Regions from separate parts of the Algimonas porphyrae genome, predicted to be linked through region 3. Evidence: predicted binding sites of a transcription regulator. Region 3 holds the regulator's gene; each other region holds the start of a gene.

Region 1 (10,086 bases), 510 kb from region 3:
CTGGCCTGAATGCGCGCCACTTCGCCCAGCCCGATCTCATGGATTTCGGAGGCCGTCAGATCTGTAGTCGTGTAATGTTTCAGCCGGGTCGCATAGTAGGCCTCTGCATCCGGCAATTTCCACGCGCCGTCCTCATCCGTCGTGGCGTCTGATTGTTCGGAAAACATGTCGAGCAGGGACAGATAGGCCGGTTGAACGGAAGACAGCAGGGCTGCGCTGGCCTCCTCGATCAGGCTGTCGCGCAGGGCAGGCGTCAGATCGGCGTCAGCCGTCTTGGCCTTGAAGTCCTTGAGCAAGGGGCTGTCGTCGCCTTCGGTAAACGGTGCGCCCGTAATGATGTTGCGGGACGGGCCGGCGATCTTGTCATAGACGAAGCGCGGCAGGAGTACCCCTTCCGCCGCCTGTGCGCGGGCCCGCTCTTCAGCCTGTCCAAGAAAGTCATCGAACGCGTTGAGGCGGGAAATATAGGCCCTGGCATCGGCTTCCGACTCGATCTTGTGGAAGTTGATCATGAAGCTGGGCAGGCTCGAATGCGGCCCGCTCATATGCTGGAAGACATAATCATTGCCCGAGACGGCATGGGTGGCGAGCCAGTCTTCCTGCTGCACTTCGAACAGCTGGAAAGACAGGCGCGTCTGCGGGTCGAGCCGGTCAATGTCGAAATCACGGCGCATTTCCGTAAGCCAGCTGCGCCGGATGGCGGCGTCTTCGTCAATGGCCAGTTGGCTGATGTCGTCGAGCTGATCCTGTCCGTCCTTGTCACCCAGATAGGTGCGGTTCATCGGTGAGCGTGCCAGAGCTTCGGTATAGCGGTCGGTAAACCAAGCGTTCAGGCGTTCACTTTCCTGCTCCACCAATTCGGCCCGGGACAGGTCCGTTCCGCCTCCGGGACTGCAGGACGGCAAAATTGCCGCTCCCAGCATCAGACTGGCCAGAAGGGTCATTGACAAAGTTTTCATCGGCGAAACTATCCAGGAAATGAGAGGTCGTGGCGCACAGGGTCGGAAACTCTCGCGACAATGTCAATTTAAACGCTAAAGTCAGTTCGATGTCCGATGTGATTCCCACCCGCTCTTCGGCCCATTCCGCCCAGCCGTCCATCGTCTGGTTATGGGTGCTGGCCGCCTTGCTCGCCGTCATGGCGGCGGGCGCGACGATCTGGCTGGGCCTGTCCTGGTCACAGCTTTTACCGGCTGTTCGAGTGCTGGGGGTCGGGCTTGTCGCAATCGGGGCGATGCTGATTGCCGCGCTATTCATCGTGATGCGGCTGGGCGGCGGCAATGATCGCAGGTCCGAGCGTCGCGACGGTCTTTACAGTCAGGCCTTCTTCGAAACCACGCGCCCGCAATTGATCACAAAGGGCGGCAAGCCGGCGCTGGCCAACCGGGCCTATCTGGCCATGGCCAAACAGCTCGATGTCGATGTGTTGGGGGATCTGCCACCCGCTGTCGACCGATTATTCTCGACGCTGGACAAGGATGGGTCCGCCGCCATTTTCCGGCTCTACCATCTGGAGGCCGACACGATGCGGGCGGAGGAAGAACTGGATGTCCTGTTGCCCAATGGCAGTCGCGGTCGCTACCGTCTCTGTGTGGCCAGGCTGGGGGAGGCGGCGGCGACGGCTGATGATGCGCTGCTGTGGCAGGTGGATGCGGTGACGACGCGTCCGGACCGGACGGCGTCTCTGGCGCAGGCGCCCATCGGTCTGTTTTCGGTCACACGTGACGGGCGCGTGCTGTCGATCAACAAGACGATGGAACGCTGGCTGGGTGGACCCGAAGCGCTGACACCTGCTCATATGAGCGAGTTCATCGATGATCCGGATGTGTTGCTGGGTGCGGATGCGGCCAATGGAAAGACGGTTCGCGCCGATACGCGTCTGATTACGCGCAAGGGCGTCGTAACGCCGACCGTGATGATTGCGCGCTGGTCGGCGACGGATGCAGGAGAACTGGTCGCTACGGTGGCCCTGCACGGTCACACATCTCGCCCGAAGGTGGACGATCGCGGACACGCATCGGCGACGGCTCAGACCGCGGCACAGACCGCCTCACAAGGATCGACCGCTTTCGAATTGGTGCCGTTTGGCGTTCTCAATATCGATGGGGCGACGATCGAAACGGCTATCGTCTCATATGCCAATAGCGCGTTCCAGACATTATCGGGTCGTACCGACCCTGTGGGGCGTCCCTTCGCCGACCTGTTCGAAGGACAGTCCCTGTCGGCGAAACTCTCAGGTCGATCGCATGCGGATATGGCGGGGCTGGGGGCGATCGATATTACGCTGAGCGGTCCGCGTGCCGTTCCGGTCGCGCTCTATGTCGTACCAGATCCGGTCGTGCCGGAACGGCTCTGGGCCTATCTGATCGATATCAGTGCGCGCAAATCGCTTGAAGATCAGATTCGCCAGAGCCAGAAAATGCAGGCCGTCGGTCAGTTGACGGCGGGTGTCGCCCACGATTTCAACAATTTGCTGACGGCGATCCGGCTGAATACGGATGAGTTGCTACAGCGCCATCCGGTCGGCGATCCATCCTACCCGGAACTGCAGAACATCAATGCGACCGGCGCCCGGGCTGCCGCGCTCGTCAAGAAGCTTCTGGCCTTCTCCCGCCAGCAGACGCGCCGGGCCGAGCGCATCGATGTCTCGGAAGCGCTGTCCGACATGTATCTGACCCTGAAGCAAACGCTGGGAGGGCAGGCGCAATTGGAGTTGACCCATGCGCGGGATTTGCCGCCTGTCATGGTCGACCGTTCGCAGTTTGACAATGTGGTCATGAACCTCTGCGTCAATGCCAGGGACGCGATGGAGGCGCAGGGCGGCGGGACGATCACCATCGCCTCAGAACGGATCGACCGCCGGTCCGTGACGGATCGCGGCCTGCAATCGGCGCTTCTGGAGTTCCCCTCGGACGACATCGTCCTGATCCGCGTATCCGATACGGGAACCGGCATGTCCGATGCGGTCAAGGCGAAGATATTCGAACCCTTCTTCACAACCAAGGATCAGGGCAAGGGAACAGGGCTGGGCCTCGCCACTGTTTACGGCGTGATCCAGCAATCGGGCGGCCATCTGGCTGTCGATAGTGAGCTCGGCAGGGGCACGACCTTCCAGATCTATCTTCCGGCGGCGAGCCAGACGGCGGATACGGACCAGGCCCCGGCTCAAGCCGCTGCGCCGCCGGAGCGCAAGCCCGCAGATCTGGCGGGGCAAGGGAACATTCTGTTCGTCGAGGACGAATCCGCTGTGCGGGTCATCGCAGCGAAAAGTCTGCGCAAACGCGGCTATCACGTTATCGAAGCAGAGGACGGCGAAGAGGCGCTCGAAATTCTGGAGGACGCGACGGAAGCCTTCGATCTTCTCCTGTCCGACGTGGTGATGCCCGGGCTCGATGGACCCGGTCTGCTGAAACAGGGGAGAGCCCTGCTGGGAGATGCGCGGATCGTCTTCATCTCGGGATATGCGGCGGAGAAGTTCTCCGACCTTCTGGCCGAAGAACCCGATGTGACCTTCCTGCCCAAGCCGTTCACGCTGGCCGAACTGGCGGAGAAGGTGAAATCGGAAATCGGCGACGCGCAGTAAGTCCTGCTTATCAGGTCGCATTTATGGTGTTGATTTATCAATGATTTCACTCGTAGCGCGCGGTCTGAGGCGCATGAAATGGCTTTCAGCTATGACGCTTTATCCAAGGCACAAGATAAGCTATAGCCCTGACCGGAATTTGACATAACGGCACAACATGTTGTGCCGTATGACTCATAGTCTGTTCTTTTTTTGTTCTTTTTGCTTGCGGCGTGAGAACAAACATGAAACATAGTGGTCAGGCGGCAGTCCGATAAGAGCCGCGATTATCATGGGGAACCGAAGGGCTCCGGTTCCCGCGATTGGAGCGTTTCCATGGCGAGAAATACGACCCCCCTCAAAGTTGTCGAAAAGGCAACGGACAAGAACAGATCGGCGGCGCTGGATGCCGCCCTGTCTCAGATCGACCGGTCCTTCGGCAAGGGCTCGGTGATGAAGCTGGGCGATAAGACATCCATGGATGTGGAGAGCATTTCCACCGGTTCGCTGGGTCTGGATATTGCGCTCGGCATTGGCGGCCTGCCCAAGGGCCGGATCATCGAAATCTACGGACCGGAAAGCTCCGGTAAGACGACGCTGACCCTGCATGCGATTGCCGAATGCCAGAAGGCGGGCGGTGTCGCGGCCTTCATCGACGCCGAACATGCGCTTGATCCGGTCTATGCCGCCAAGCTCGGTGTGGACGTCAACGAACTGCTGATCGCGCAGCCCGATACGGGCGAACAGTCGCTCGAAATCGCTGATACGCTGGTCCGGTCCGGTGCGGTCGATATCCTTGTCGTCGATTCGGTTGCGGCCCTGACGCCGCGCGCCGAACTGGAAGGCGATATGGGCGACTCGTTGCCGGGTCTTCAGGCGCGTCTGATGAGCCAGGCTCTGCGCAAGCTGACGGGATCGATTTCCAAGTCCGGCTGTATGGTGATCTTCATCAACCAGATCCGTCACAAGATCGGCGTGATGTACGGATCGCCGGAAACTACGACGGGTGGGAACGCACTGAAATTCTACAGCTCGGTCCGCCTCGACATCCGCCGTATCGGCGCGATCAAGAACCGCGACGAGGTCGTCGGTAACCAGACGCGCGTCAAGGTCGTCAAGAACAAGGTCGCGCCGCCCTTCCGTCAGGTCGAATTCGACATCATGTACGGGGAAGGCATTTCCAAGACGGGTGAGCTGATCGACATGGGCGTTCTGGCCGATGTGATCCAGAAAGCCGGGTCTTGGTATAGTTATGGTGATGAGCGGATCGGCCAGGGCCGGGAGAACGTCCGCAAGTTCCTGATGGAAAATCCGGATGTCATGGCCGAGGTCGAGCAGAAGATCCTGCGCGAAAAGGGTTTGCTCGACGATGAACTGCTGATGCCGAGCGATGAGCAGGTTGAAGATAATGGCTCAGAACCCCAATTGGGGATCGGTGCCTGATGTCCTGATCGGACTGTTCAGCCCGTATTCAAGTGCGGGCAGATAGACATATTAAAAATCGGGACGCGGACCGCGCAAGCGATCCGCGTCCTTTTTCGACTCGCGACCGCATCCGTCCAGCGGTAATGAGTTGATTCCGTCCGGGGGTCTGGCTTGAATGCGCGGTCCGTCCACTGCGCTTCCGGATCCCCGGGCACCAGATAAGGCCTCACCTCTGATACGCGTGAGCGTCGCAGGGGCAAAAGCTCCGTGGTGCACTTATTCAACGAGCGACAGGCAGAGCCGTTCCAGCGAACTGCAGTTATGTTTCAGTCGGCTTCATACCATTCATAAAGTGAGCCTGCCGATCGGTCAGGTGAGGCCAAGATCGACTTCCAGTTCACTGATGGAATGGGTGAAATTGTTCGGCAGGATAGTCTGTTTTCCGGTCCATTCAATGTTGGGGAAGCGGTCGAAAATCTGCGTAAAGGCAGCATTGAGCTGCATGTTTGCGATCCGCTGGCCCATACAGACATGGCTACCAACACCGAAGGCGATATGTTTCGACGCATTGGCGCGTGTGACGTCGAACTGATCGGGATTGGCGAAAATTTCAGGGTCGCGATTGCCGGCCCCGTACCACATGACAATCTTCTCTCCCGCTGCGATGGTCTGACCCCGCACGGCAGTTTCGTTGAGGGCGGTCCGGCGCATATACATGACCGGGCTGACCATCCGGACAATTTCGTGGCACATATTCGGCAGCAGCGAGCGATCCGCCATCACTTTGGCCTTCTGATCGGGATTGCGCCCGAGCAGCCGCAATCCGCCCGAGAGCGAGTTGCGGGTCGTGTCATTGCCAGCCACGATAATCAGCAACCAGGAGCCGTCGAGAAACTCGTCGGGTAATCGTGCGCCATCCACTTCGACATTCGCGATGGCCGACAGCAGGTCATCCGTCGGTTCGGCCCGTCGCTTCAACAGAATATCACGGCCATAGGCGAACATGGCTTCGACTTCGGAGAGGAACGTCATGACCATCTGGGGGTCGATTGAAGACAGATCCTGCTGGCCGAGAATATACTGCGCCATTTCCAGCATATCCATCCACTCACGGATCTTGGACCGATCCGCTTCCGGCACGCCGAGCATTTCGCATAATGTGAAGAGCGGCAATTGCGAGGAGAAGTGCTCGACCCAGTTCAGTCGCGGACCAACCTTTTGCGCGGCATCGAGCAAAGCGGAGACGCGCTGATCGACCTTCTGGCGCAGTTGCTTGACATAGTCCGGCTTGACGAACTGCATGTGTTCACGCCGCAGCTGCATGTGATGCGGCGCATCCAGACAGATCATGGTGTTCAGCGAGGCGGAATGCAGCTTCGAATGCTGTCGCTGATCATTGGCATAAGCCATCATGATCCCGCCCATTTGCGACGACCAGTTCTGCGTATCCAGACTGACGGAACGAATATCGTCATAACGGGTCAGCGACCAGAACCCTTCCAGATCCTTGTCAGCCATGGAATGCCACATGACGGGCGCCTTTTCCCGCATGGTCTTGAAATGATCGAAGGGCTGCTCCCCGGCAAAGGTGGTGGCACTACCCAGATCGACCGGTGTTTGGAAATTGAAGATCGGAGGGTGGATAGGGTCACGCGGACCACGATCCGGTTGAACCGTGTCCGTTACCAATGGCAAACCCATGATCGTCTCCGTGCTAGAGTCCCTCGGGTCGCCCGATCACGAGCTTGAAGGGTCTGATGTCAATATCCTGCGGCAGACCTGCCTTGGCATAAGGGTCATCGGCCAGCCATCTGTCCAATGCCTCACGGGAGGGGGCTTTGACAATGAGGAGGGACCCTCGCATCGCATCTGTGTTATCGAGCCAGGGGCCGGCAGACAGGACAGTGCAGTCTGATGGGGCTTTCAACCAGTCGAGATGGTCCTGGCGAATGCGAGCGCGAATGGAAGGTCCGTCAGGAACGTCTCGGGACAGGATCATGAAGTCAGGCATAACAAACGCTTAATGTCGGAATGACCGCCTGTCGATACAGGCCGTTAACGGCTGAAATGAGGCCGTGATGGACGCCCAAAAACAAAGGCCCACCGGCAATGCCAGTGGGCCTCGTTTTGAAGTTTGGGTCTCACGGGACGCCATGCCCGCTTCGTTAGTGGTCGTTACTATGGACGCATCCGGCGCAATCGACCCTACCCAGTTTCGCGTTTACGAAAGGCTGAGCTAACAGCTCTGGGCAGACCCCCCAAAAAAGATAGACAAGTCACACCTCCTTTCATTCACGCGGCCCCACCATGGGACGGCAGTTGATGAATCACATCTGTGTCGGAAGTTCGATTCACGCAAGTAAGAAATTTTATGAAATTGCAGGCGGCGTTAACCGCCTGCTAACCATGCATCAGGCCGCATCCGGGATGAAATCCAGGGCGACGCCATTATTACAGTAACGCAGTCCGGTTGGTCGCGGACCATCCTTGAAGACATGCCCCTGATGGCCGCCGCAGCGCGCGCAATGATATTCGGTGCGCGGCACAACCAGTTTGAAGTCGCGCTTGGTATCGATCGCCCCGTCAATGGTCGTGAAAAAGCTCGGCCAGCCCGTTCCGGAATCGAATTTCATCTCCGTGGTGAACAGGGGTAGTGCGCATCCGGCGCAGATATAGGTTCCGGGTCGCTTTTCATCGTTCAGTGCGCTCGAAAACGGACGTTCAGTGCCTTCCTTGCGAAGCACATAGAACTCTTCCTCCGTCAGCCGGTCTTTCCAGTCCGCGCGTGTCAGCGCAGCCCAGTCGATATTGCTCTCAGTTGCGCTCATGACGTCGGTCTTTCTTTGTGCTTGGGCCTGACTGCGAGCCCGACCCTGAGTCTGGTCCTGGGCCTGGCCGCTGGCGCCACAGGCGCTCAGGATAAAGGCGGAACCGCCCATCGCCAAGCCTGACAGGGTGAAATGGCGGCGGTCGATCTGTTGTGGTGACTGTTTCATATCGGCCATGTGAGGATGTTACGCGCAGAATGCCAATCAGGTTTCCCTCACAACTGGGTGAGGACGAGGCCGGTGATCAGCCAAAATGCGGCCCAGACATTAGATTGGAACAGGCTCAGCGCATTGGCATAGTCATCCTTATCCAGCTTTACGACCTGTCGGGCCAAGTGAGCGGCAAATGGTATGATGGCGAGCGCGGTGAATCCGTTCTGGGAAAGGCTGAGGCCGACCGCGATGAGCGTAACACTCAGGCCATAAGTGACGGCAACCCCGCGCTTGACCTGAACGCCAAAACGCCGCGCTGTGCTACGGACTCCGATCATCGCATCGTCTTCGATATCCTGCAGCGCATAGATAGTATCGTAACCCACGGTCCAGCAGGCTAATCCGAGATAGATGAGGCCGATCGTCAGATCGAGACCGCCCGTCTTGATCGCATAGGCGACTAGGACGGCCCAGTTAAAGGTCAGGCCGAGCCAGACTTGCGGCCACCATGTGATCCGTTTCATGAACGGGTAGGCCGCGACCAGCGGCAGAGCGGCCAAGGCAACGATTTTCGCGCCTAGGGGCAAGGCCAGCCAGACGGCGAAACCGATCGCCAGTTGCAACGCCAGCCAGATCCAGGCCTGCTTCACGCTGATACGCCCCGAGGGCAGGGGGCGAGACTGCGTCCGCTCGACCTGTGCGTCGAGATCGCGGTCGACAATATCGTTATAGCTACAGCCCGCGCCGCGCATGGCGATGGCGCCGACGAGAATTAACCCGGCCCAGTAAAGCGGCGAGACAATCAACTGCCAGTCGGGACGGCAAAGCCAGGCCGGAACCAGCAAGCCGATCCATCCCGGCAGGGCCAGGAGCCAGTAGCCGACAGGTCGATCCAGCCGCGAAAGTTGGAGGTATGGCCGGATCGTTTCTGGTGTCCGGTTGACCCAATGCGATCTGGCCGCATCGGCGACCTTCATCGGCGTGTCTCGTAGAGGGCGATCCCGGCGGCTGTCGCCACGTTAAGGCTTTCCGCCTGCCCGGCCACAGGCGCGGATTGCATCGGAATGCGCGCCAGCACATCGCAGTTGCGCGCAACGAGTTCGCGCAGCCCCGGCCCTTCTGCACCCATGACAAGCGCATAGCGGCCCTCGCCTTTCAAGGCTTGCGCCACGGTCGTGTCCGTTTCGCCGGCCAGTCCGACGACCGTATAGCCGAATGTCTGCAGGGTCTTGATAGACTGAGCGATATTGACTTCCAGGCAGACAGGCACGGTTTCGACGCAGCCCACGGCAACCTTGGCCGTCGCTCCCGACAGGGGCGGGGCTTTGCGGGTCTGCATCACCAGTGCAGTGACTCCGAACGCACTGCACAGGCGCAGCATGGCCCCGACATTGTGCGGGTCCGTGATCTGGTCGAGGACTAAAATGACGGCGTCGTCATCCGCATCATCGGCCAGCTGCGACAGGTCGGGCCATTCCAGCGGCGCTGCCTTGACCGCAACACCTTGATGCGCCGCGCCGCGCGGCAGGGCGCTGTCGATATAGTTCATGGCGACAATCTTCAGGTCAGGGCGCCCATCCGCCAGACCGAGTCGTCCTGCGGCCTGTTCCGTCACCATGATCTGATGGATGGTGCGCCTGGGGTTGGCGATCACGGCCTGCACGGCATGCCAGCCCCAGATCCAGCTTGTGCCGCCACCTGATCCGGATCGTCCACCGTTTCCCTTCCGGCCACGGCTGCGATTCGGTCGACGCGGACTGGACAGGCTGGTATGCTGACGCGCCCCTTTCGATTTTCGCGGCTGATCTTTGGACGAGCCGCCGATCATGCCCTTGGACCGGAAAGCGCCTTTTCCCTCTGAGCGGGCGGAATTGCCGGAAGAATCCCCGGAATCGGTGCGTTGACGCCGACCCCGCTTTCCCCCGGTTCTACCTGCGTTTTCGTCCTTGCGCGGACCTTCTTCCATGGTTATATGCCCGCTTCGATCAACATCATGTCTCTGTTCCCGGCGCGGCTAACACGATGGCCCTTTGGGTGACAGAGCGTTTTTTGTTGGAATGAGCACTTTCGCGGTTTTTGCCCTGCGTTCAGGGCGGAAATCCAGATATATCAGGAGTT
Region 2 (10,086 bases), 200 kb from region 3:
CAGCTTATCCTTGGACGGCATGTCGATGCCGTAATGATCGGGATATTTGATCGGTGGCGAGGCGGATCGGAAATGAACTTCCTTGGCCCCGGCGGCCTTGATCATGCGGACGATCTTGGTCGAGGTCGTGCCTCGGACGATGGAATTGTCGACCAGAAGAACGCGCTTGCCTTCGATCATGGCGCGGTTGGCGGAATGTTTCAGTCGCACACCCATATCGCGCATGCCCTGTGTCGGTTGGATGAAGGTCCGACCGACATAATGGTTGCGGATGATACCGAGTTCAAATGGGGTTCCGGTTTCCTGCGCGAAGCCCAGCGCGGCGGGAACGCCACTATCGGGGACGGGAATGACGACATCGATCTCGGCGGGCGTTTCCTGTGCCAGCCTCTGTCCCATCCGCTTGCGAACCTCATAGACGCTCTTGCCGCCCACAATGGAATCGGGCCGTGCGAAATAAACGAATTCGAAAATGCAGGGACGTTTTTCGGCATTGGGGAAAGCCGTAAAACTGCGAATGCCGTCTTCATTGATGACGACGACTTCGCCCGGTGCCACCTCGCGGATGAATTCCGCGCCAACCATGTCGAAGGCACAGGTCTCGGACGCCAGTACATAGCTGTCACCGATCCGGCCGATCAGCAAAGGGCGTATGCCGAAACGATCACGCGCGCCTACCAGCGCATCACGGGTCATGCCGACAAAGGCAAAACCGCCATCGATCTGCCGGATGGCGGAGACGAACCGATCCGTGAAGGTCTTGCCCTTCGACCGCGCCACCAGATGAATGACGACTTCTGTGTCGGACGTGCTCTGGAACAGGGCGCCTTTTTCGACCAGCGCGTCCTTGACCGTATAGGCGTTGGTGATGTGCCCATTATGGGCCAGGGCAAAGCCGCCCATGTGCAGTTCCGAATAAAGCGGCTGCACATTGCGCAGCACGGTCTGGCCGGCTGTCGAATAACGCACATGTCCGATGGCGATATTACCGGGCAGGCGGTCCGCCGGATCGTCGCCAGTAAAATTGTCACCGACAAGGCCGAGATGGCGTTCCGTATGAAACATCTCGCCGTCGCAGACCGCAATCCCGCAGGCTTCCTGACCGCGATGCTGCAGCGCGTGCATGCCAAGCGCAGTCAGGCTGGCCGCCCGATCGACTCCGAACACGCCGAAGACGCCGCATTCCTCACGAATGCGGTCATCTTCCATATCGATGTCGATCGTGGGGTTGGCGGGTTGATCCATTACCTGATCTCCTCGGCGAGGCCTTCAAAATCCCCGTCCCTGATGCGATCGGCATATGAGCGCATATCCGCGAAAGGCAAGGCCCGGATCGCATCTCCGATGCGGTCAAGCAGGGGATAGAAGGTCGAATTCGACGAAGAGTCCCGGCAGGGTTTCCGGTTCGGATTGTAGCTGGTCGCGCATGGATTTAGGCATACGTGCGATCACGTCGGGCGGAAAACTGTCCGGATTGGCCGCTATATAGTCGTTGAAATCCTGTGCGTCCTGCGATGCCCGGTAATCGGCAGACCAGAACATCACGAATAGCGCGGCGATCAGCAGGCCGCGGGCAATGCCGAAAGCCGCGCCCAGAAGCCGGTCGATCAGGCCTGGCTTCTCCCCGCCAATGGTCTTACCAATCTTCGCCAGGATGACGGCAGCGATGAAATAGGACAGGAACCCTGTCCCGAGGATCAAGATGCCGTCAGCCAGCTCGGTCGGTGAAATGACATCCCGAATGGCGAAGCGGAACTGGCCCCATACGAACAGTGTCGCCACAGCCGCGAAAAGCAGCGCTGCGATAGAGATGATTTCGCGCATGAAGCCCCGTGCAAACGCATAGAGCGCGGAAATCAGCAGCACGACCAGAACGACTGTGTCGAAGCCGTTAAAGTCGTAGGGACCGATTGAAATCGCGAACAGGTGAGGCGCTGTCGAAAGCTGGGCGAACATGGGCGTCCTGCATTAGGCGGCCCAGCTCTCAGGCGTGTCCGGGCCTCTTTCTGCTGCGGCTTCTACACGCCGGACCAGATCGCGCAAAGAGGCGATTGCGATCAAGGGCAGGGCGGTATTGTCATTGCGGTCGTCGCGTTTGGGCGAGGCCGCCGCGATCGCGCGCGTGAAGCCCAGCTTCGCGGCTTCCTTTAACCGCGCATCGGCGCGGCTGACGGGACGGACATCGCCCGACAGGCTGATTTCGCCAAAGACGACCAAATCGGACGGTAGCGACACGTCGAAGGCGGAACTGGCAATGGCCGCCGCGACGGCCAAGTCGGCTGCAGGTTCATTGATACGAAAGCCCCCCGCCACATTGAGATAGACATCCTTGCCGGCAAAACTGATGCCGCAGCGCGCTTCCAAAACGGCTAGCACCATGGCCAGTCGTCCGCTATCCCAGCCGACCACGGCACGACGCGGCGTGCCAAAGGCGGCGGGCGCGACCAGCGCCTGAATTTCCGTGAGCACGGGGCGGGAGCCTTCCAGTCCGGCGAAAACGGCGGACCCTTCGGAGGCATCGCCGCGCCCATCCAGGAATAGGGCCGAGGGGTTGAGCACTTCGGCCAGACCCGAATCGCACATCTCGAACACGCCGATTTCGTCCGTGGGTCCAAAACGGTTCTTATGCGCGCGCAAAATCCGGAACTGATGGGCGCGCTCGCCTTCGAAATAGAGCACGGCATCAACCATATGTTCGACGACGCGCGGCCCAGCAATCTGGCCGTCCTTCGTGACGTGACCGACCAGAATCACGGTCGCGCCGGACTTCTTGGCAAAGCGCACCAGTTCCTGCGCACAGGCCCGCACCTGCGCGACCGTGCCCGGGGCAGCCCCGAGCTGATCCGTCCAGAGTGTCTGAATGGAATCGATAATCACCACGTCCGGCTTGTTGGTCATCAGACCATCTATGATCGGCCCAAGCGAGGTTTCGCTTGCCAGATGAACGGCTTGTTCGGCCACACCCAGGCGCTTGGCACGGCGCTGAACCTGACCGACTGATTCTTCGCCGGAAATATAGGCGACCCTGCGGCCCTGTTTGGCGAGTGCCCCAACCGTCTGCAGCAGCAGGGTCGACTTGCCGATTCCCGGGTCTCCGCCGACGAGTAGGGCCGACCCTGGCACCAGCCCGCCACCCGTGACGCGGTCCAGTTCGCCAATGCCCGTAATCAGGCGCGGCACGTCACGCACATCGCCGCCCAGATCGACAAATTCGATTCCGCGTCCCTTGCGCCTTTTGTGGGCGGGGGCAGCATTCTGCGACTTGGCTTCTTCGACCAGCGTATTCCATTCTCCGCAGGCATCGCAGCGACCAGCCCACTTGCCGTGAACCGTGCCGCAAGACTGGCAGACGAAGATGGATGAGGGTTTCGGCATGGGACATGTCATGCCCGATTTATCGGTGGGACGCAATAAAAGTTCTTTGTTTGTTCTTACAGCTCTGGGCGTTCTCTTCTCTCATACGGTCAATGACTGTCGGGGGAGGTGGTCATCGTTCTTCGCTCATACGCACATGTGTTACCGGAGAGAGGGTTCAGCTCAGGCTTCGACTGAACCTACACTGTCGATGGAACATGAGGCGGGAGCTTACTGCCGTAACCGGAAGCAATAAGAAGTACCGTTCCGCCTCCAAGGAATAGCCCACCCGATGAAAGATGGTGGCACGGCGGCGGCCTGACGGGCCGGCCCTGCCGGACAGGTCTTGTGGACGGCCTCTTCCAAGGTGACAGTTCGCACTAGACTCGAGTGAACCCTGTCCGCGGACCCCGGCCTTGCTGGCGCTTGCCCGTCAATCCCCGTTCGACCGGTCCAGCCGGTCGCGCACGGTCCGAATGGTCACAGTCTGCACATCACAGATTATGCCATCAGAGGACCGGCCTCTTGCAAGGACTTTCGCCCCAGCAGTTGATCATGCGTCACTTCAATCCACCCAGCACACCCATGCCGTCCTCACGACCCGGATCAGGGAATGATGCGTCCCCTTCATTCGTGAGACGTGAGGCTAGGGATTTAGCACAGGCTAGGAAGGCGGGATCGATTGTGTGGAGTGTGGGGCTTACCCACTCGTGAATTGCAGTTCCGCCAGCCGCGCATAAAGGCCGCCCTGGCTCACCAGTTCGTCATGCGTGCCGGTCTCCACGATCCGACCCTGATCCAGCACGATGATGCGATCGGCTTTCAGCACGGTTGCGAGGCGGTGCGCGATGACGAGGGTGGTGCGGCCTTGCCGCAGCGTTTCGAAAGCCTGCTGCACGGCACGCTCGGATTCGGAATCCAGCGCCGACGTCGCTTCGTCGAGCAGCAGGATCGGGGCGTCGCGCAGGATGGCACGGGCAATGGCGATGCGCTGGCGCTGACCGCCGGATAAGGTCGCCCCGCGCTCACCGATATCCGTGTCATAGCGGTCGGGCAGGGCCATGATGAAGTCATGGGCGAAGGCGGCCTTGGCTGCCGCCATGACATCGTCACGGCTGGCCCCGCCGCGGCCATAGGCGATATTGTCATAGGCCGAGCCGGAGAAGAGCGGCGCACCCTGCTGCACAACGGCAATCCGGTCACGCAATCGCTCGGGTTTCAGGCGCTTGATATCGGCGCCACCCAGCCGGATCGCACCGCGACTGACATCGTAAAAGCGCAGGATCAGCTGGAAGATCGTCGTCTTGCCCGCCCCGCTCGGTCCGACCAGTGCGATCGTTTCACCCGGCGCGACGGCGAAATCGATATCATGCAATGCCGGCGCGTCGAGCCGCGTTGGATAAGCAAAATCAACGGCTTCGAAGGACAGGCTTACGTCATTTCCGGGCAGGTCTTCGCCAATAATGGTCGGGTTTTCATCGAGGATATCGACCAGCCGTTCCGAGGCGCCGGCGGCGCGCAACAGATTGGTCCAGGTCTCGGTCAGGCTCGATAAGCTCGACACACTCATGATCGCATAGACCGTGAAGGCGCCGATATCACCGCCGCTCATCGTCCCAGCCATGACCTGCCGCGCACCGTACCAGAGGATTCCGGCGATCCCGGCCATGCCGATGGCGAACAACACCGCCGTCAGCCAGCTCTGCACGCGGATACGGCGAGCCTGAACGGCATAGGTCCGCTCGATCGCGCCGCCGAACTGGTCACGTTCCAGTGCTTCCCGCGTATAAGCTTGGACCGTCTGGATCGAGGAGATGGCTTCGCTCGCACGGCCCGAGGCTTCAGCCAGGCGGTCCTGACCGTCGCGCGACAGGCGGCGAATGATCGGGGTGACGCCGATGACGATGCCGACGATCACGCCGCCGACGGCCATGACGAGCAGGGCCAGCTGCCAGCTGACGATGAACATCAGCAGGATCGAGCCGACAATGGTCGCAATCGATCGCAGAGCGAAGGAAATCGACCCGGTCACCACCGTTTCGACCAGCGTCGTATCGGTCGTCAGGCGGGACAGGACTTCGCCCGTGCGCACGCGTTCGAAATAGACGGGGCTGAGTACAGTTAGCCGGTCGAACACGGCCCGGCGCAGATCCGCTACCACGCGCTGCCCCAAAGTCGTGATGAAATAGAAACGCAGCGCACCGAAGGTCGCGAACAAAAACGCAAAAGCGATGACAATCAGGAAATAACCATCGAGCGATCCGCTCTCGGCCAATGGCATGGCGGCGCAATAGGCTGGCGTTTCATCACCGCCAAAGCCGCAATCAACAATCAGCTTCAGAATGCCGCCCAGCGACAGTGTTCCGATTGATGACAGGATCAGCGTAATCAGAAAGCCGATCAGCCTTCCGGGGTAGCGCTTCACGAAGGGCCAGAGCGCTACGAGTGGGCGCAGCGACCGCGAGCGTTCGCGCTTGGTCTTTTCCTGATCGATCTGTGCGGCGAAAGCGGCGCCAGTCGAACGGGCAAAATCCTTGGAGTCGGGAGAACGAGCCATGAGCGGGCGCGGCTATGACACAGGCGAACCCATGTGGAAAGCTGTGCATGCGCCTCTTGTCGGAAACATCGAACCATCACAGGACGTTCGCATGCCGCAGCGCTTCACCGACAAATATGACGCTCTGAAGACCGTCTTCGGTCATGCCGACTTTCGCCTGGGGCAAGCGGATGTGATCGACGACATTCTGGCGGGCAGCAACGTACTGGCAGTCATGCCGACGGGCGCGGGGAAGTCGCTTTGCTATCAGGTACCGGCGCTGCTGCTGGACGGTCCCACCATCGTTATCAGCCCGCTCGTCGCGCTGATGGACAATCAGGTCGCTGCCTTGCGCGCCAATGGTGTGGCCGTATCCTGCATTCACTCAGGCCAGGACCGGTCGCGTAACATCGAGGAATGGAGGCGCGTTGCAAGCGGGGAGTCCCACCTGCTGTACCTGTCGCCGGAAAGGCTGATGACCGAACGGATGTTGGCGGCGATGGCCAAGCTTCGACCGCCGCTATTCGTGGTCGATGAAGCGCATTGCGTGTCGAAATGGGGGCCTGCGTTCCGTCCGGAATATGCGGATCTGTCGCGCCTGAAATCGCTTTTCCCGGACTCGCGTATCGCGGCCTTCACGGCCACCGCTGATGCCGGGACGCGCGCCGATATCGCGCAGCAACTGTTCAACGCGAAAGGGTCGGTGATTGTGCAGGGCTTTGATCGTCCCAACCTGTCCCTGACCGTAATCCCGAAGGTAAACAGAAGTTCCCAACTACTTGAATTCATGAAAGATAGAGCCGGAGAAAGCGGTATTGTCTATGCGCTGTCGCGCAAGAGTGCGGAAGAGTATGCGGCGCTGCTTAGCCGCGAAGGCTTCACGGCTTTGCCCTATCATGCCGGGATGAGCGCGGAGGCGCGGTTCGATAATCAGGAACGCTTCATCGCCGAAGACGGCGTCGTGATGGTCGCGACAATCGCCTTCGGGATGGGGATCGACAAGCCGGATATTCGCTTTGTCTATCACGTCAATCTGCCAAGTTCGCCGGAGGCCTATTATCAGGAGATCGGACGCGCCGGGCGGGATGGGCAGCCGGCCGACACAGTCCTGCTTTACGGGCTCGACGACATCCGGATGCGGCGACAATTCATCACGCAGGAAGATACGGACCGGGAGCATCAGCTGCGTGAGCATAAGCGGCTCGACGCGCTGTTGGGCTATTGCGAGGCCTCGACCTGCCGGCGTCAGGTCCTGATGGCCTACTTCGGTGAAATGACGTCGCCCTGCGGGGCGTGCGACATTTGCGACAATCCGCCTGAGCGGATCGACGCCACAGATGCGGCGATCGCACTGATGCATGCCGTCGAACAGACGGGCGAGCGCTTCGGGGCCAACCATGTCATTGCCGTCGTTCGCGGGGCCGACACGGACAAGATTCGCCAGTTCGGGCATGATCGCCTGCCCAGCCACGGAACGGGCGAGCGCTGGGGTGATGGATTTTTCAAGTCGCTGGTCCGGCAGGCGATCGCAACGGGCTACCTGAATGTCGATATGCAGCGCTATGGGCGGCTGACATTGACGCCGCAAAGCCTGAGCTTGATGAATGGCGACGGGGCCTTTCTGATAACGGAGCCCAAGGCCGCGAAGACGACAAAACGCAAGCGCAAGGCCGCGCCGGAGCTGCTGGATGATGCGGATCAGGAATTGCTGGCCAAGCTCAAGGGTCTTCGGCGCGATATGGCGCGCGACATGGGCAAGCCCGCCTATATCATCTTCTCGGACGCGACCTTGATCGATATGGCGCAGAAACGCCCGCTGGACCGCGATCAGATGCTATCCGTCTCAGGCGTCGGCGAAACCAAATTCGAACGCTTCGGCGCAGCTTTTCTGGCAGCGATCAATTAGGCCTTGTGGCGATCAACTAGGCTGACGCGGCGCAGGGTTGGGCGAGGGGGACCTGTACGGACCGCTCGACGCGGATATCCGGACGATAGTTGGGATCGAACCGGAGCGAGACGATCTGAGGTCCCCGTGTCTGGTGAACGATGCGCGGGTGTGTGGTGCCAGGGGCCAGGCAAGTGACAGCCTGCGACGTGATGACCTGAACCTGTCCCACCGCATCGGTCACACTGATCATGACCGGGCTGTCGCTCCGGATTGCGAGCATAGTTTCGCCCGGAACGCCTGTTTCGACCCACGTGACGGCGGGTTGGCTGAAGCCGGGAAGGCTCATGTTGGTTGCGACGAATGCGGCCGCTGGAAGGCTCAGCACTTCCATCCCGATCCACAGACCGATGATCCAGCGCGCTTTTCTGCTCTTGAGTGTTTTGAACAGACGCATTGCCCGTCACACATGCATGTTGCGGGCCAGAAGGGTTGAGACCGGGCGTCGGCAGGCTTAAGTGCCGCTCATGGTAACGACCCCTCATATGGCCGGCGTGCTGTTTTCGGGCGGTCAGGATAGCGCGACCGTGCTGGCCTGGGCGCTGGAACGGTTCGATCATGTCGAAACGATCGGCTTTTCCTATGGCCAGCGTCACGGCGTCGAGATGGAAGTCCGGACGGCTTTCCTGCAATCCCTGCAAACGCAGTTTCCGCACTGGGGCGACAGGCTCGGCGAGGATCATGTCGTCGATCTGGCCGGCTTCGGGGCGATCAGCGAGACGGCCCTGACGCGAGACCGTGCGATCGACACGCTGGCGTCCGGTCTGCCCAACACATTCGTACCGGGACGCAATCTTGTCTTCCTGACCTACGCCGCCGCCATTGGCTGGCGTCGCGGCTTTTCCGATCTGGTGGCCGGCATGTGCGAGGCTGATTTTTCGGGTTATCCGGATTGTCGCAAGGCCACGCTGGACGCGCAGATGGACGCGATCTCGTTGGGGCTGGACAAGCCCTTTACCTTGCATTCGCCCCTGATGACGCGCTCCAAGGCGCAGGCCTGGACGCTGGCCGAAGAGTTGGGCGGCAGAAGCTTTGTCGAACTGGTCCGGACGGGCAGTCATACCTGCTATGTCGGAGAACGCGGCGAGGAAAAGTCCTGGGGCTATGGCTGCGGCGTGTGTCCGGCTTGCGAACTGCGCGCCAAGGGCTGGGCGGAATACGCCGCATCATGAGCTACGCCGTCAAGGAACTCTATCTCACCGTTCAGGGTGAGGGCGGCCAGGCAGGCCGCGTCGCCGTCTTTCTGCGTTTTGCAGGCTGCAATCTCTGGAGCGGGCGGGAAGAAGACCGGGCGAGCGCCGTCTGTTCGTTCTGTGATACGGACTTTGTCGGAACGGATGGTCCCGGTGGTGGGCGGTTCGATGCGGATGGCCTGGCCGATGCGGTCCTGGCCGTCTGGCCTGACGGGCATCAATCGCGCTGGGTCGTCTGCACGGGTGGCGAGCCGCTTCTGCAGCTTGATGAAACCCTGATTAAAGCGTTGAAACGAAACGGTTTCAAGATTGCAGTCGAGACGAATGGCACAATTGTCGCGCCGGATGGGATCGACTGGATCTGTGTCAGTCCGAAAGCGGATGCGTCGCTGAAACAGATTTCAGGGCAGGAGCTGAAGCTGGTCTATCCGCAGGCCGAAAACCGGCCCGAGCAGTTTGCTGGACTGGATTTCGAGCATTTCTTCCTGCAACCGCTCGACGACCCCCTTCGTCAGGATCATACAGACGCAGCATTCAACTATTGCTTGGCTCACCCGCAATGGCGGCTGAGCGTGCAGTCTCACAAATATATCGGTGTGCCCTGAGGCTGATATGGGGGCGGTCTGAGGCCGGCTCTCGATCGTCTATCAGGACAGTTCTTTGGCCGTATGACGTGAGAAGCGCGAAATGGCGCGCTTGGCGTCGGTCCACGTCGCCGTGCCTCGAATGAAAGGCGCGTTCTGCAGGCTCGATTCGAACCAGCGATAAGTCATCGTTCCAAGCTCGGACCCGGTATCATCGATCAGAGCTGCACTCAGCTCAGCACCGCCGACACCGAAACTGTCAAAGCTGAGCGAAGGCTCGCGCGACATCTGTTCGAAGGTCGGGCGGTTATTCTTGACGTCTTCCAGAACGACACGAAGGATTACTGGCGCATCATCGGACAAGGCGACGCCGCGCTTGGTCAGATCGTCCGTCAACTCTTCTTCAACCTCTTCCAGCAGCCGCTGCAACGCCTTGTCGCCGTAAAAGCCGTTGCTCGCAAAGCCGGAGCGCAG
Region 3 (10,086 bases):
GGATAAGGATGCGATGCATGTTCGTCTTGCAGACGAATCCGTCTGTGTCGGTCCACCTTCCAGCACCAATAGCTATCTCAACATTCCAGCCATCATCGCGGCCTGCGAGATTACGGGCGCGGATGCCGTCCATCCGGGCTACGGCTTTCTGTCAGAGAATGCCCGTTTCGCGGAAATCGTCGAAGCGCACGGCCTGACCTTTATCGGCCCCACACCCGAACATATCCGCGTGATGGGCGACAAGATTACGGCCAAGGCAACGGTGGCTGCGGCGGGCATCCCCGTCGTGCCTGGCAGTGACGGCGAAGTGGAGGATTTCAACGCCGCAAAATCGATCGCTAAGGACATCGGCTTCCCCGTTCTGATCAAGGCCGCAGCCGGCGGCGGCGGGCGGGGCATGCGCCTTGCGAAAACCGAAGCCGATCTCGACGAAGCCTTGCGTTCAGCACAAACGGAGGCTGAAGCCGCGTTCGGCAATGGAGCGGTCTATCTGGAACGCTATCTGACCGGTCCACGTCACATCGAAATACAGGTTCTGGCCGATACGCATGGCAATGTCGTCCATCTTGGCGAACGTGATTGCTCGCTACAGCGACGCAATCAGAAAGTTCTGGAAGAAGCACCCTCTCCCGCTCTGACGCCTGAGGAGCGGGCGGAGATCGGAGAGATCACGGCCAAGGCAATCAAGGCGATCGGCTATCGCGGTGCAGGCACAGTCGAATATCTCTACGAGAATGGCGAATTCTTCTTCATCGAGATGAACACGCGCCTTCAGGTCGAGCACCCCGTCACGGAAGAAATCACTGGGATCGACCTTGTTCGCGAACAGATCCGCGTCGCATCCGGTTTGCCACTGAATTACCGGCAGGAGGACATCAAGTTCAAAGGACACTCGATCGAGTGCCGTATCAATGCCGAACATCCGTTCACCTTCGCCCCCTCGCCCGGAAAAGTCGTCGATTTCCACGCGCCCGGCGGAATGAATACACGTTTGGATTCAGGACTTTACACCGGCTACTCTGTCCCGCCACATTATGACAGTCTGGTCGGCAAGTTGATTGTCTGGGGTCACACACGCGACGGGGCCATCCTGCGGTTGCGGCGGGCACTGGGCGAGATGGTCGTGTCCGGCATAACGACCAACAAAGCCTTGCATGAGGCCCTCATCGAAGATCCGGAATTCCAGTCGGGCGATTATAACATTCACTGGCTGGAAGCGTGGCTGAAAGACCGTACCGACAGCTGATGCTGCTGGTTATCGACAATTACGACAGCTTTACCTTCAATCTCGTCCATTACGCGCAGGAGCTGGGCGCGACGACCGAGGTCGTACGCAACGACGAACTGACGGTCGACCAGGCCCTGGACGCCGGCGCTGCGGCGATCCTGCTGTCGCCGGGTCCTTGCACACCAGACGATGCCGGCATCTGTCTGGATCTGATCCGTAGGGCTCCCGACACGCTTCCTCTGCTTGGCATCTGTCTTGGTATGCAGGCCATGGGGCAGGCCTTTGGCGGCCACGTCGTACGGGCCAAGGAGATCATGCACGGCAAGACATCCCCCGTCTTTCACAATGGAATCGGCCTGTTTGACGGTCTCGACAGTCCGTTCGAAGCCACCCGTTATCATAGCCTTGCCGTCGAACGGAAAAGCCTGCCCGGAGAGCTGCGTGTGAATGGCTGGACGGATGACGGGGAAATTATGGGGCTTCATCACGCGACCCGGCCTATTCACGGACTACAATTCCACCCTGAGAGCATTGCATCAGAGAATGGTCATGCGTTGATTGCCAATTTCCTGCGTATTGCTGGTTTACACCAAGCCGTATGAGTTTCGACACCGACATCCTCAAAGGACTGAGCCGGAATGTGCGACCGAGCGAAGACCAGCTGCGAGACGCACTGACCTCCATCTTGGCTGGTGACGCGCAATCCGAACAAATTGCTGCATTGCTGCTGGGTCTCGAAATGATCGGGCTCGGCGCGCGCGAAGTCCGGATTGGAACGGAGGTCATGCGCGCCAATATGAAACCCGTGGAGATCGATGCGGACATCATCGACATTGTCGGCACCGGCGGAACGGGGCTGCATACCTTATCCATCTCTACCGCGACGGCCATTGTCTGCGCAGCGGCCGGCGCAAAAGTCGCCAAACATGGCAATCGCGCGGCCTCCTCACTGACAGGAACGGCTGACACACTGTCGGAACTGGGTGTCAATCTGGATGTCACACCTCATCGCACGGCTGATATCATTCAGTCTGTCGGCCTCGGTTTCCTCTTCGCGCCGAACCATCACCCGGCCATGCGTCACGTCGGCCCTGCCCGGAAAGCGCTTGGAATCAGAACCTTGTTCAACATGCTCGGCCCGATGAGCAACCCGGCGGGCGCGCAGCGAATGCTGCTCGGCGTCTGCGATGATAGGTGGCGACGTCCAATGGCTGAAGCCCTGCGGGATCTGGGCGCTGAACATCTCTGGGTCGTCCATGGCAGCGACGGACTCGACGAAATCACAACAACCGGCCCCACCTATGTCACGGAAGTGAAAGACGGACGCATCGCTGATTTCACGATTTCGCCTCAGAGCTACGGTTTAGAGCTAGCAACGCTGGGCAGCTTGCGTGGCGGACATCCTTCTGAAAACGCGGCGTCACTGACCGACCTTCTGGATGGCAACGCCAGCGATTACCGCGACATCGTTATCTTGAACGCTGGGGCAGCCCTGATGATTGCCGGTTTGGCGGGCGATGTCGTCAGCGGCATGGATATGGCCCGCTCAGCGATCGACAGCTTTCACGCACGCCGCATTCTGGCTGAGCTTGTGGTGGAAACGAACCGATGAGCGATGTTCCCGACATTCTGGCACGCATCGCAGCTTACAAGATCGACGAAGTGAGAGCGCTTGATCTGGACGCCATCGACCGGGCCATCGACTTGGCACCACGACCCAGAGGGTTCAAGACAGCCTTGCAAGCTGCAGCTGCTCCGGCTTTGATCTGTGAAGTCAAAAAAGCCTCGCCCAGCAAAGGGGTGATCCGGGATGATTTCGATCCTGTTTCAATTGCAGGCGCATATGAACGGGGCGGCGCGACATGCCTCTCGGTTCTGACGGACGCTCCGGGATTTCAGGGTAGCGCCGATATTTTCAGGCAGGTCCGGAACATATCTGACCTCCCTCTTTTGCGTAAGGATTTCATGATCGGAACCGAACAGGTCCGGGAATCGCGTGCGATGGGTGCGGACGCCATTCTCGTCATTCTTGCGATGACGGATGACAGGACCTCGGCTTCAATCATGGCAGAAGCCGAAGCACTCGGCATGGATGCGTTGGTCGAGACCCATGATGCGGCTGAAATGGAACGGGCCGTTGCGCTCGGGGCGACGCTTATCGGGGTCAACAACCGCGATTTACGTACATTCGAAACAAGTCTTTCAACTTTTGGCCGGGTTGCCGGGCATGCGCCCGACACAGCCCTCTTGGTCGCGGAGAGCGGTATTTTCACGGAATATGACATCGACCAGCTCACATCCGCAGGCGCGCAAGCCTTCCTGATTGGAGAAAGTCTGATGCGGCAAACCGATGTCGAATTGGCGACCCGTCGATTAAGAGGCGCATAAACCTTTCCTTGACAGAATCGGAACAAGTGTAGAACAGAGTGCAATGTTGCCTGTTTGTTCAAGGACTCCGTCATGCTGACCCAGAAACAGAAAGATCTTCTGCTCCTCATCGATACCCGTATTCGCGCGGTCGGTGTGCCACCTTCCTATGATGAAATGAAAGATGCACTCGGTCTGGCGTCGAAATCGGGAATACACAGGCTGATTACGGCTCTGGAGGAACGCGGCTTCGTGCGGCGTCTCCCCAACAAAGCTCGTGCACTGGAAGTGATCAAACTGCCGCAAGGGCTGCAAAAGGATGAGCCGCTTGCGCCCGTTGCTGCCAATGATAGCTACGAAATTCCGTTTGTCGGAAAGATTGCGGCAGGCTTACCGATTGCAGCAATCGAGGACTCCCATAATCTCATGAGCGTGCCGCCCTCAATGCTAGGTAATGGCGACCATTACGCGCTTGAGATCGAAGGCGAATCCATGACCGGCGCAGGCATCATGGACGGCGATGTCGTCGTCGTTCGCAAAACCAATACGGCCCGGAATAACGAAATCGTAGTCGCATTGGTCGATCAGGACGAAGCGACTTTGAAGCGGATCTATAAACGCGACGGTGTAGTCGAACTGATTGCGGAAAATCCGGATTATCCGACGCGCAGCTATGGACCTGACCGTGTCGAGGTTCAGGGTGTCCTTGTTGGCCTCGTCCGCAATTACAACTAAACCGTCTGCTAACTCAGCGTCTACGCCCCTTTCCCCACGGTCTGTTCCGACGGTTGGGATGGATGATCGGCACAAGGGTGAGCGTCTCCTTCATGATCAGATGAACGCCGCCGGTTCGTGACAAGACGCGCTGATCAATCAGCATAGCTTGGCATCCGCGCCTCGCCACCGGACCCGCGTCTCGATCGACCAGCACTACCAGATCACTGTCTCGACAGGCGTCAGGCACTTCTGAAGGGGCCTCGACGATCGTGACGACGTGATCCTTGTGCGTGAAACGACAAGCCAACGCATCGCAATTGGCAAAGTCATCATGGTAGTTACGCCAGGACAGTTCGGGTTCACCCGAAGCTCGTGCGAACTGCTCCCGTCCATAACGGTCAGCCCGGGCCGAGCTTGTCACCGCGAGCGTTTCGTCGATCAGGCTGACGCGCCCGCTTTTGCTGATACGCATATCGGCGCGCGGAGCCATGACCCAAAGACAGAGCGAAATGGCCATGACGCCACACCCGATGATTACGGCCCGCCGCGTTGCAAAACAGGCGAGCGCAAACCCCAGCCCGTAGGTTGCAATGGTCAGAGGCGCGCTGGCCTTCACAGTACCGACAGCGCCGGGAAGCCCGCTGACCCAGTCAGACACGCGCAGCATCATCTCGATCAACATTCCCATCAGCCAGAGCGGCAACCCGTCAAGCCCGAGCGGCATCAGGATGAGCGATATGATGCCGAGTGCCATGACGAGCGGAAACACGCTCATCGCCGCCATATTGGCAAGTAGGCCATAATTGGCGAACCGGCCGAAATGCAGGAGTGCGAAACCGCCTGTCGCGAAGCCCGCAATCAGGCTGGTACCAAACAGAGATCCATAAAACCGTTTGATCCTATCCCGAAAGGATTCGCTGCGATGGTGTGGCCGCCACCGGTCCCAAGCTCTGAAGATAACAACCATGGCAGCCACAGCGGCAAATGACATCTGAAAACCGACGCTGGTCAACGCTTCTGGTCGCAGTAGCAATGTCAGAAAGGCGGCCACAGCGACGGAACGGATACTGATCGCACGTCGATCGAGCAGGATCGCCGTAAATGCCACACTGACCATGATATAGGCACGTTGCGTTGCAACCGATGCGCCTGACAGTCCCAGATAAAGCGTAGACGCGATGATCGCGATGAAAGCGGCAATCTTCCGGACATCCCGCCCGCGAGAAAAGGGCTCGATCGCGGCCAGAGCCAGCGAGATGGTGACGAAAACACCGAACGCGACCAGACCCATATGAAGCCCGGATATGGCTAGAATATGCGCCAATCCGGACGCGCGAAGACTATCCGTCTGGTCGTCCGGAATATGATGGCGAATCCCCGTCAACAGAGCAACCTGAACTCCGGCGGTTCGATCCGGCGCGCGCGTCATGACGTGATTGGCGATCGTGTGGCGCGTGGCGTGAATGAGCCGTTGCAGTCGGGCCCTGACTGACATGTCCTCCGTGAGCCTCTGCGGGTCGGATATCGCAAAGCCTGATCCAGCCAGGCCGTCGAAAAAAGCCCGTCTCGCCGGGTCGTAGCCATTTGGCACGGCGGGTCCTGGCAGGGGACCCAGAACGGCCTCGATGGCAATATGCTCGCCGACATCAAGCGATTGCAGCACACGGCCACCCCTGATCCGCACTGCGGAGGGCATTCCCGTATCCGGCACCGGATCAATCGCCGTCAATTCGATCCGGAGACGGGAGCGACCGCCCTGCTGTTCGATGTCGGACACCCAACCGGTGACCGTGTAGCGCCTTTCGTCGAGGAGCGGATTTGTGTCGGATTGTGCGGTATGAAGGACGGACCAGGCGAGGCCAGCGCACATAAAAACAAAGCACAATATCAGTCCGGCAAACAGGTCGGGAATAAAGCGCAACAAGGCCAGACTCAGACCCAGAACGAGACCGATAACCCAGAGGGAAGGCTCCGTCGGCCAAGCGAAATAGAGGCCGATGCCAATGGCCATAGACATAACCGCCAGTTCGAAACCGATTTGCGCGGGCAGAACCGTTTTCGCCATGTCTATAAACGCAGCCGGAAACTGCAGGCGCGACCGGAATTGGCTTTCAAACGCCTCCATGTTCTTGCATAGAGCGCACCCTGCTCTAGATCGCAAGAGACGCCCTCGACATGACCCGACCCGTCCGCACCCGATTTGCGCCTTCGCCGACGGGTTTTTTGCATATTGGCGGTGCACGGACAGCTTTGTTCAATCGGTATTTTGCAGACCATGTTGGCGGCGAAATGTGTCTCCGGATCGAAGATACGGACCGCGAGCGCTCAACCGATGCAGCGACCCAAGCCATTATCGATGGTCTTGACTGGCTTGGCGTGCATCACGATGGTCCCATAATCTATCAAAGCCAGCAGCAAGACCAACATGTCGAGGCAGCAGAGGCGCTGATCAAATCCGGCGCAGCCTATCGCTGCTATCTGTGCGACGATGACGTCCAGTCACTGCGTGACACGGCCCGCGAAATTGGCGCGGCCTTCCGCTCACCCTATCGCGATGGCGACGAGGGCAGTGGCGATTACGTTGTGCGGTTCAAAGTGCCTGATGGCGTCACGATCATCGAAGACGCCGTCCAAGGACAGGTGAAATGGGACAACCGGACCTTTGACGATCTGGTTCTACTGCGCTCAGACGGCACCCCGACCTATATGCTCTCGGTCGTCGTGGATGATCATGATATGGGCATCACGCACGTCATTCGGGGCGATGATCACCTGATCAATGCCGGCCGACAGCAGCAACTCTATGATGCCTTGCAGTGGGACGCGCCGAGCTGGGCGCATGTGCCGCTTATTCATGGCCCCGACGGCAAGAAACTCTCCAAACGCCACGGCGCGTTAGGCATCGAAGCCTATCGGGAAATGGGCTATCTGCCATCCGGCCTTAGAAACTATCTCGTTAAATTGGGATGGGCCCATGGCGACAGTGAAATCTTCCTGAATGATCGGGCCATTAGTGAGGTATTCGGCCTCGATGGAATCAATTCGGCGCCCGCCCGGCTGGATTTCGACAAGATGGCTTTCATCAACGCGCAACATATTGCCGAAATGCCCGCACCGGCACTCTTGGACGCGGCAAGGCCCTTCCTGGCAGTACGTGCGGAAGCCCCTCTCACCACGCCTGTTCTCGAGCGTATCGAGAAAGCACTCCCGACTTTGCGCCCCCGATCCAAGACCTTGATCGAACTGGCCGACAACGCAGCCTATCTTTTTACCCGTAGACCACTCGAAATCACCGGTAAGACAGCGAAATCACTGCGACGGGAAGGAACTGCGACGTTGGCGCGCGCTTTGACATCCAGACTGGAATCCTTAGAAGATGAGACGTGGACGTCTGACGTCTTACATACGGCCCTGACCGATTTCGTCAGCGAGCAAAATATCGGTTTCGGCAAGATCGGAGCGCCCATTCGGGCTGCACTGACAGCCGGGTCGCCGTCACCGGATTTACACGAGGTTCTGGCGCTTTTGGGGCGTGACGAAACCTTGGGCCGAATTGAGGATGCAATGCCCCTGATGGGCTGAATTGAAGAGAGCTATGGAAAACAAAGTCAAACAAGTCGGAACATCAACGATCAGCGTCAATGGCGGTGATCCTGCCGAATTTGCCGTTCTATCCGGAACGATGGGTCAACCTGCCATCGATGTGCGCAACCTGTCCAAACAAACCGGTCATTTTACGTTCGATCCCGGTTACACATCGACCTGTTCGACCGAATCCCAGATCACCTTCATCGATGGCGGAAAAGGTCAGCTTCTCTATCGCGGCTATCCGATCGAGCAGCTCGCCGAAAAATCCACGTTCCTGGAAGTCGCCTATCTGCTCGTGAATGGCGAGTTGCCGAACAAGAAACAATTCGATTCATTCACGGCGACGATCACCAATCACACGATGCTGCACGACAAGGTCGAAAGCTTTTTCAATGGCTTCCGACGAGATTCTCATCCGATGGCCATGCTGACTGGGACGGTCGGTGCCCTGTCCGGTTTCTATCATGACGATCAACACACGACGGAAGATGAAGCCCGCAACGTCGCCATTCACCGCATCATCGCGAAGATTCCGACACTCGCAGCCCGCTGCTACAAATACCGGGTCGGACAGCCGCACATGTATCCAGACAACAGCCTGTCCTATGCTGGCAATTTCCTGCGCATGTGTTTTGCCGTTCCGGCTGAACCTTATCATGTCAATCCGGTCATCGAATCCGCGATGGACAAGATTTTCATTCTTCATGCCGACCACGAACAGAACGCGTCGACATCGACGGTGCGCTTGGCTGGATCTTCGGGTGCCAACCCCTATGCCTGCATCGCCGCCGGTATTGCCTGCCTGTGGGGCCCCAGCCATGGCGGCGCGAATGAAGCAGCGCTCAACATGTTGCGCGAAATCGGCTCGGTCGACCGCATCCCCGAATATATTGCCCGGGCCAAGGACAAGTCCGACCCGTTCCGCCTGATGGGCTTTGGTCACCGTGTCTATAAAGCCACGGACCCGCGGGCCAACGTCATGCGCAAGACGACGCACGAGGTTCTCGGAGAGCTCGGCATTACGAACCCTGTGCTCGAAGTCGCTATGGAATTGGAAAAGATCGCGACGAATGAGGACTATTTCGTCCAGCGCGGTCTTTACCCGAATGTCGATTTCTATTCCGGTATCGTTCTATCCGCTCTCGGTTTCCCGACCGACATGTTCACCGTTCTTTTCGCCCTGGCTCGGACGACAGGCTGGATCAGTCAGTGGAACGAGATGTTGGAAGATCCGAGCCAGCGTATCGGTCGGCCACGGCAGCTCTATACCGGACCGACGGAACGCGATTACGTTTCGCTCGACAACCGCTAAACCAGTAGATCAAGAACGGCGCGTGCGGCCTTGTCGGACGCGTTCTCTCCTCCAGCACCCATCTCGCGCGTTTGCTGGATCAGTCGCTTCGCGATTTCTACTCGCTGCTCATCAGTCCTGATCATGTCGAAAAGCGCCTTCGCAGGTTCAGGGCCATCGACGGCGTCCTGTATATATTCCGGCATCAGGGTTTCCCCGGCTGCAATATTGACGAGCGAGATGTGATCGGGCTTCATCAGGCGTTTCGCAATCGCATGGGTTAGAGGCGACAGTCTGTACATCACGACAGTCGGCACACCTGCAGCCGCCAGTTGTGTCGTAATCGTGCCGGAACAGGCAATGGCACCACTGAGAGCGGGCAGTACATCCAGCAAGCGGTTCTGTCCGACGGCCATGATCTGACTGCCTTTCAGCAATTCGTCGATTTCAGTACGGATATTGTCCGCAACGATACAAATGGAGCGGTGCCCCCCGGTCAACGACTGCAAGACATCATCCGCAGCCAGAATGGCGGGGGCAACCCTTTCAATTTCTGACGGACGGCTGCCGGGGAACAGGCCGATAACGGTCTCTTCCGGCGCGATGCCCAGATCAGCCCTCATGGCTTGCGCGTCGCCGCTACCATAGTCCGTATCCAGAACCGGATTGCCGACAAAGCTCTGCGGCAGACCAACCGCATCGAAATAGGGGGCATCCATCGGCTGCGTCGACAAGAGATGGTCGATATAGCGTGCGAGAACTTTGGCGCGTCCGGATCGCATTGCCCAGACTTGTGGCGCGACATATTTGATGATCTTGCCTTTGTACCCTTGTTTCTTAAGGGCTTTGGCAATCCGAACCATCAGACCCCAACTATCGATCAGAACGACCGCAC

What was found. The regulator LexA, encoded in region 3, represses DNA repair genes until DNA is damaged. The targets are predictions, from matches to a motif close to ATGTTCCNCTTGTGTTCC.
Region 1: the regulator LexA is predicted to act here: its motif matches at 3,765-3,782, upstream of recA (recombinase RecA).
Region 2: the regulator LexA is predicted to act here: its motif matches at 3,415-3,432, upstream of radA (DNA repair protein RadA).

Annotation. Positions count from the first base shown of each region.
Region 1 covers NZ_CP163424.1:2,583,589-2,593,674, reverse strand. The annotation lists gene AB6B39_RS12660 (DUF885 domain-containing protein) at 1-959, opposite strand, end outside; gene AB6B39_RS12655 (ATP-binding protein) at 1,049-3,583, shown strand; gene recA (recombinase RecA) at 3,899-5,005, shown strand; gene AB6B39_RS12645 (cytochrome P450) at 5,357-6,688, opposite strand; gene AB6B39_RS12640 (YciI family protein) at 6,702-6,998, opposite strand; gene msrB (peptide-methionine (R)-S-oxide reductase MsrB) at 7,399-7,815, opposite strand; gene ubiA (4-hydroxybenzoate octaprenyltransferase) at 8,031-8,945, opposite strand; gene AB6B39_RS12625 (TrmH family RNA methyltransferase) at 8,942-9,796, opposite strand.
Region 2 covers NZ_CP163424.1:2,270,228-2,280,313, reverse strand. The annotation lists gene purF (amidophosphoribosyltransferase) at 1-1,245, opposite strand, end outside; gene AB6B39_RS11090 (CvpA family protein) at 1,351-1,956, opposite strand; gene radA (DNA repair protein RadA) at 1,969-3,375, opposite strand; gene AB6B39_RS11080 (ABC transporter transmembrane domain-containing protein) at 4,055-5,911, opposite strand; gene recQ (DNA helicase RecQ) at 5,910-7,796, shown strand; gene AB6B39_RS11070 (hypothetical protein) at 7,813-8,232, opposite strand; gene queC (7-cyano-7-deazaguanine synthase QueC) at 8,303-9,007, shown strand; gene queE (7-carboxy-7-deazaguanine synthase) at 9,004-9,633, shown strand; gene AB6B39_RS11055 (hypothetical protein) at 9,676-10,086, opposite strand, start outside.
Region 3 covers NZ_CP163424.1:2,071,051-2,081,136, forward strand. The annotation lists gene accC (acetyl-CoA carboxylase biotin carboxylase subunit) at 1-1,246, shown strand, start outside; gene AB6B39_RS10135 (anthranilate synthase component II) at 1,246-1,830, shown strand; gene trpD (anthranilate phosphoribosyltransferase) at 1,827-2,840, shown strand; gene trpC (indole-3-glycerol phosphate synthase TrpC) at 2,837-3,616, shown strand; gene lexA (transcriptional repressor LexA) at 3,689-4,330, shown strand; gene AB6B39_RS10155 (ComEC/Rec2 family competence protein) at 4,344-6,377, opposite strand; gene gltX (glutamate--tRNA ligase) at 6,488-7,894, shown strand; gene AB6B39_RS10165 (citrate synthase) at 7,908-9,212, shown strand; gene lpxB (lipid-A-disaccharide synthase) at 9,209-10,086, opposite strand, start outside.